DNA from 2 places in the Ramlibacter sp. G4-7 genome. Region 1 is predicted to be linked to the other one. Evidence: predicted binding sites of a transcription regulator. Region 1 holds the regulator's gene; the other holds the start of a gene.

Region 1 (3,400 bases):
CGCCACGATTCCATCCGCGTCAGCGGCGCCAGCTCGATCGTCCAGCGGCGGTCCTTGCGCGCGGGCGCGGTGGCGCGTGCCAGCAAGGCCTTGCCGTCGACCGGAGCCGATTGCGCGGGGATCTCGCGCGTGGCCAGGTCACCGGGCACCTTGTAATCGGGCGGCAGTTCCACTTCCAGCTCCACGTGCGGGTTGTGCCAGCGCACGGCGACCACCCGGCCCTGGACGAACAGGGGCCGGTCCTGGTCGAAGCTGCTCCAGCCATGGTGCGCGCGGGCGGCGAGAGGCCACGCGAGCGCGGCCAGCAGACAGGTACGGCGGGTCGTCATAGGCGGTCCTAACGGTAGGCGATCCAGCGGCCGCAGGCGAGCACGGACAGCCAGATCAGGGTGGAGAGCACGAGCTGGGCGCGCGCGGCGGTGTCGCAGCGCGCGATCGAGCCGCGGCGGTGGAACCAGGCTGCATTGCACCCCGCCGCGAGAATCAACGCCATCTTCAGGGTGAAGGCGCGGTTGGCGAGCAGTTCGGTCGGCTGGCTCGCGAACATCAGCGCACCGCTGCCGGCGGCCAGGGCGAAACCGGAGACCGCAATGCCCAGCGCCAGCCGCGCAAGGGGCTGGACCGGCAGGGCCACCCCGCTGCCGAAGGCGCGCAGCTCGAGCAGCACGAGGTTGCCCAGCAGCAGCGCGATACCGAAGATGTGGATCATCTCCAGCACGGGGTACGCCCAGGCGTGCGACTGCAGGCCCGCGAACATCAGGCCATCAGCTCCAGCAGCAAGGCGATGCGGGCCTTGACCGGCGACAGGCCCTCGGCCGCCGGCAGGCGGCTGCCCGCATGCGGCACGATGCGCCCGAAGGGACAGCGCGTCGCGCGCCGCACCGCCACGCCCGCGGCTTGCGCACGCAGCAGCGCGTCTTCCAACGCGTGGTGCACGGTTCCGTTGCCGGTCGCCGCGACGACCAGCCCTGCGACGCCGTCGCGCACCAGCGCGTCCACCATGGCGCCACCGGCGCCGGCGTGGCTGGTCACGATCTCCACGCGCGGCCACCCCTCGGCCGCGGCGAGCGCGGCTACGGCCCGCGCTGGTGTTCCGCCAGGCCACGGACGGAGCACGCGCAGCCGCCCTTCTTCGACGAAGGCCAGCGGTCCGCCGTCGCCGGAGGAAAACGCATCGAGGCGGTAAGGGTGCACCTTCTGGACGTCCGCGTGACCGTGCACGGTGCCGGCGAAGAGCACGCACACGCCGCTCGCCCCGGGCCAGGCCGCGACCACGAGCGCGTCCGTGAGGTTCTGCGGCCCGTCGGGCGCCGCGGAGCTGGCTGGCCGCATGGCGCCGGTCAGCACCACCGGCTTGGCCGGGGCGAGCAGCGACTGCAGGAAGAACGCGGTCTCCTCCATCGTATCGGTGCCATGCGTGACCACGAGGCCGGCGACGTCCTGTTGCGCCAGCCAGTAGGCGCAGCGCTGCGCCAGGCTGCGCCACACCGCGAAGTCCATGTCCTTGCTGTCGACGTTCGCGACTTGTTCCGCCTGCAGCGTGCACCCTGCAGGCACCGGCACGTCCGCGAGCAGGTCCGCCACCGCGAGCTCGCCAGCCTGGTAGCCGACGTTGTCCGAGGACGATCGGGCGCGGCCCGCTATGGTGCCGCCGGTGCCCAGTACCACGATTCTTCGCTGGCTCACTTGCATTCCCCGCGAAACTGTTCAAAAATACAGATACTGGATATCAACACAGTAACCCTCCCGCCGCAGCCCCAGGAGCCCGCGTTCATGGAAACACCGAAGCTGACGCCCCGCCAGCAACAGATTCTGGACCTGATCCAGAGCGCCATCGCGCGCACCGGCGCACCGCCCACGCGCGCCGAGATCGCTGCCGAACTCGGGTTCAAGTCCGCCAACGCGGCCGAGGAGCACCTGCAGGCCCTGGCGCGCAAGGGCGTCATCGAGCTCGTGAGCGGCACCTCGCGCGGCATCCGGCTCCAGAGCGATGCGCTGCGGTCCATCCACGAGTCGCGCATCAAGCAGTTCCAGCTGCCGCTGCAAGGCCTCGCGCAACTCGCCTTGCCGCTGGTGGGCCGCGTGGCCGCCGGCTCGCCCATCCTGGCGCAGGAACACGTCGACCAGACCTACTACGTCGAGAGCGGCCTGTTCCAGCGCCGGCCCGACTACCTGCTGAAGGTGCGCGGCATGTCCATGCGCGACGCCGGCATCATGGACGGCGACCTGCTCGCGGTGCAGTCCACCCGCGACGCGAAGAACGGCCAGATCATCGTCGCGCGCCTGGGCGACGATGTCACGGTCAAACGCTTCCGCCGCAACAAGCACCTCATCGAACTCCATGCGGAGAACCCGGACTACCCGACCATCGTCGTGGAGCCGGGCGAGCCCTTCGAGGTGGAGGGCGTGGCCGTCGGCCTCATCCGCAACACCATGCTCATGTAACCCCCCGCGGTGTCCGCAGGTGGCAGGCGTATGGCGAGGCATCGCCATCACCCTGCGGCCGCCGCATGTCCAGACCAATCCTGCCTGTGCCCTCGTCTACAAGGAGCTGTCACATGGCAAATGCATTCACCGTCCCGCTCGCCAACCTGTTCGCCTCGCTGCAGGCGCTGCTGGCCTGCCTTGCACCGCGACGCCGAGGCACCGCACGCGCTGCCGATCGCCCGCCGGCACAGCGCCCCGTCGCCGCGAAGGTCACGCCGCTGCGCGTCGTGCGCGTGGTCGAGCCCAGCGCGGCGCGCGCCGATGCCGGGCGCATGGTGATCTCCGGCCGCCTGGCCGACGTCTGTGCAGAGCTGGACCGGCTCGCCGCGCTGGAAGCCGGCAACGAGGCCGGCCTGCCACGGGCCGTGGGCTGGCGTTGACGGCTCAGCGTTGCGCGCCCACCAGGTAATCCTGCTTGCCGATGTCCACGCCGTTGTGCCGGAGGATGGCGTAAGCCGTGGTCACATGGAAGAAGAAATTCGGCAGCACCCAGGTCGTCAGGTAGGCCTGCGCCGTCATGGTGCGGGTCTTCTCGCGCCCGATGGGAAAGGTGATTTCCTTGTCTTCGGTGCCGTCCAGCTTGCTCGCGGGGACGGTCGCCAGGAAGTCCAGCGTCTTCTGGATGCGGGCCTTCAGCTCGGCGAAGGTGGTCTCGGTATCGTCGAACTTCGGCGCCTCGATGCCGGCGATGCGCGCCACACCCAGCTTGGGGCCGTCGCAGGCGATCAGGATCTGGCGGGTGAACGGCAGCATGTCGGGAGCAAGCCGGGCGCCGGCCAGCACCGACGGGTCGAACTTGCGGGCCTCGGCGCTCGCCTCGCCCTTGTCGAGGAGGTGGCTCAGGTTGCGCAGCATGTGCTGGAACACCGGCACGCTGGCCGAGTACATGGATAAGGGCATGGAACAGGTCTCC
Region 2 (3,400 bases), on a different contig from region 1:
TCTGGCGCGGATGGATGCGGCCCTGGGCCGGCAAGGTCTTGCGCGGGTCGCCCGCCCACTGGATGGTCTGCACCAGCTCGGGCCGGAACCACAGGACGCAGTGCCGGTGCACGTGGGAGATCGACACGGCCAGCACGCCCGCGCAGTGCGGCAGCAGCGTCTCGCCCTGCGGGTAGACCTGCGGCAGCCGGTCCGTGGAGAACACGTCCTCGCCGCGTCCCACGATCCAGTGCGCCAGCGCGCGCACCTCGTCCTCGCCCGGGGTCTCGCCGATCATCCAGCAAACGTCGTTCAGCACCACGGCGGCGCCGGCAGCGCCGGCCAGTTCACGGATCTGGAGCTCCGGCTGCACCAGCCGCTGCAGCGTGCCGTCGGTTTCGGCCATGAGCGCCACCTGCGTCAGCACGCGCTGGTGCAGCGCGAGCCGCTGGGCGACTTCGGCGCTGTCTTCCTGCGCCTGGATCTGCAGCGACAGCAGCCGGCCCAGGTGCTCGCACGCGACCCGCGCGTGGAAGGGCAGGGGGCGCGGCTCATGGTCGTGGCAGGAGATCAGGCCCCATAGCCGGCCGCCCACCACGATGGACACCGACATGGAAGCCAGCGTGCCCATGTTGCGCATGTATTCCAGGTGCACGGGCGAGACGCTGCGCAGCGCGGCGAAGCTCAGGTCCAGCCGTTCCGGTTCCGGGCCGTCCGCCGCACGCAGCAACGGCACCGGGTCGTAGTTGGCATCGGCGATCAGCCGGATGTGGTTGACGCGATAGAGCTCGCGCGCCTGCGCCGGGATGTCGCTGGCCGGGAAGCGGTGGCCGGCATAGGACTGGTAGCCGGGGTCCAGGCGCTCGGCCAGCACCTCGCCGTGGCCGTCGCTGTCGAAGCGGTAGACCAGGCAGCGGCCGAAGCCGGTGAGGCGCTTCATCTCGCGGGCCACCGTCTCGCACAGCGCGATCACCGAGTCGGCCTGCTGCAGCATCGGCAGCAGCTCGCGCGCCACGTGGTAGATCGGCGCGACCACGGGCGCCGCGGCCGCGGCGGGCTCGTATTCGACGATCACGTAGCCGTCCTGCCGGTGCGCCGCCGCGTCCCAGTTGCGGCCTGCCAGCGCCAGGGTGCCGAGCCACGTGGGGCCGATGCCCGCCTGCAGGCGCTGGCTGTCCACGGGCAGGGTGGCCAATGCCTGGCGCGCGGCGGATTCGAGCGGCCAGTTCGCGCTGTACGCGACCAGCTGCCCGGTGTCGGCGGCGAGGGCGAGCAGGCGGCCCTGCGGCTGGATGGCGCCGGGCGTGCGGATCGGCTCGTCCGCGCACTGCGCCAGGTCAGGCAGCGGGAGTGCGCTCATGCAGGGAGCTCTCCAGCAGGTGGGCGAGGGTGTCGAAGGTCTGGCGCGCGCCCTGGCAGGCCTGCGCGACGCGCTCCGCGGTGTCGAGCTCGGTGGCGAGCAGGCCGCGCACTTCGCGCCACATGCCGCCGGTGGCCTCGCCCCAGCCGTGGAAATACGCCGCGCCCTCTTCGAGGCCCGCGCGCGCCATGGAACGCGAGATGAACTGGCCGCCGAGCGCCGAGCCTTCCATCACGTACACCGAGCCCCAGGCCGCGCACCGGCCGCCGAAGGGCGCGATGCGGGCGGGCGGGGTGGGCGTGACGCCCAGTGCATCCAGGTCCAGGCGAAGAAACGCGCGGCGCGAACGCGCCCGCAGCCATTCCTGCCATTTCGGCCCGAGCGCCGCGGCTGCGGCGGGCTCCCAGCCGGCCAGGAAGGCATCGAGCGCCTGCAGGACGCGTGCATGGTGGCCGCGGTCGCGCATGCGGGGGAGGTCGATCAGGCGGTCGACGCGATCGTGGTGCTCGCGTGTGGCCTGGCGCAGCGCCGCCAGGGCGCCGCAGGTGTCGTTGGAAGGTACGGGAATCAAAGGTGGCAAAGCGGGACAAACCGTTGGGATGCAGATCGGGGACCGGTCGCCGTGATCCTGTCATCCCCGCACGCGCCCGGTTGTAGGACGAGATGCCGGGCGGTGTCCTCCATGCAAATTGCATGTGCATGTTCGTAGGCATGCCAACAACTGGATGGATGTACAGTGTGGTCATGTACGCACTGCTGGACGGCAACAACTTCTACGTCAGCTGCGAACGCGTGTTCCGGCCCAGCCTGAACGGCCGGCCCGTCATCGTGTTGTCCAACAACGACGGCTGCGCGATCGCGCGCAGCAACGAAGCCAAGGCGCTGGGCATCCGCATGGGAACGCCGTACCACGAGGTGCGCGCCGCCTTGCCGGACGCCGGCGTGGTGGCGCTGTCCGCCAACTTCGCGCTCTATGGCGACATGAGCTGCCGCATGATGGCGATCGCGGCCGGGCTGGGTCCGGCGCAGGAGATCTACTCGATCGACGAGTGCTTCGTCGGCCTGCACGGGGTGCGCGGCGACCTGCGCGAACGCGCGCTGCGCCTGCGCGCGCGCATCCTGCAGTGGACCGGCCTGCCGTGCGGCATCGGCATCGCGGCGACGAAGACACTGGCGAAGTTCGCCAACCACGTCGCCAAGGAAGCCGAGCGCCGGCCGGGCGCGCCTTATCCGCCGCAGCTGGCGCAGGTCTGCGACCTCGCCGCGCAGGGAACGGACCTGGAAGCGCTGCTGGCGGCCACCGGGGTGGCCGAGATCTGGGGCATAGGCCCGCAGCTGACCGCGCGCCTGCGCGAAGACGGCGTGCTCAGCGCGCTGGACCTGGCGCGCTGCGACGCGGCCAGCCTGCGCCGGCGCTACGGCGTCGTGGTGGAGCGCACCGTGCGCGAACTGCAGGGCGTGTCCTGCCTCGCGCTGGAGCATGTGCCGCCGCCGCGCAAGGAGGTCTCCTGCACGCGCGCCTTCGGCGAGCCGGTCGGCACGCTGCCGCCGCTGGCGGAGGCCGTGAGCGAGTACGCCTCCCGTGCCGCCTTCAAGCTGCGGCAGCAGGCGAGCACCGCGGCGCAGGTGCTCGTGTTCATCCACACCAATCCGTTCCGGCGCTCGGAGCGGCAGTACGCACGCAGCATCACGGTGCCGCTGCGCCGGCCCAGCGCCGACACGGCGGCGATCGCCGCGGCTGCCCTGGACGGGCTGCGGCGGATCTGGCTGGCGGGCTTCCGCATCCACAAGGCCGGCGTCATCCTGCTGGACCTGCAGGATGCGCGCACGCTGCAAGGCGAGCTCGCGCTCGAGGGGCAAGCCGCCTGGCAGCCCGGGCAGGGGCTGATGGCAGCCGTGGACCGGCTCAACGATCGCTACGGCCGCGGGACGGTGCAGCTGGCGAGTGCCGGCCTCGGCGGCGAGGCGCGCAGCTGGACGATGAAGCAGCAGTGGCGCACGCCCGGCTACACGACGCGCTGGGACCAGCTGCCCACGGCGAAAGCCTAGGAACTCTTGTCC

The links. Region 1 encodes LexA, which represses DNA repair genes until DNA is damaged. Its sites were predicted from a motif close to ACTGTATNNNNATACAGT; they were not measured.
Region 2: a site for LexA is predicted at 2,060-2,077, ahead of AC3EGR_RS03990 (Y-family DNA polymerase). Genes of this name have one in related genera too.

The regions. Positions count from the first base shown of each region.
Region 1 is NZ_JBYNTT010000006.1:48,308-51,707, forward strand. Features, by position in the region: gene AC3EGR_RS09965 (DUF6152 family protein) at 1-329, opposite strand, end outside; gene AC3EGR_RS09970 (hypothetical protein) at 338-757, opposite strand; gene AC3EGR_RS09975 (asparaginase) at 757-1,692, opposite strand; gene lexA (transcriptional repressor LexA) at 1,774-2,445, shown strand; gene AC3EGR_RS09985 (hypothetical protein) at 2,559-2,867, shown strand; gene AC3EGR_RS09990 (DUF1993 domain-containing protein) at 2,872-3,387, opposite strand.
Region 2 is NZ_JBYNTT010000002.1:216,772-220,171, forward strand. Features, by position in the region: gene AC3EGR_RS03980 (ATP-binding protein) at 1-1,339, opposite strand, end outside; gene AC3EGR_RS03985 (biliverdin-producing heme oxygenase) at 1,317-1,910, opposite strand; gene AC3EGR_RS03990 (Y-family DNA polymerase) at 2,084-3,388, shown strand; gene AC3EGR_RS03995 (hypothetical protein) at 3,385-3,400, opposite strand, start outside.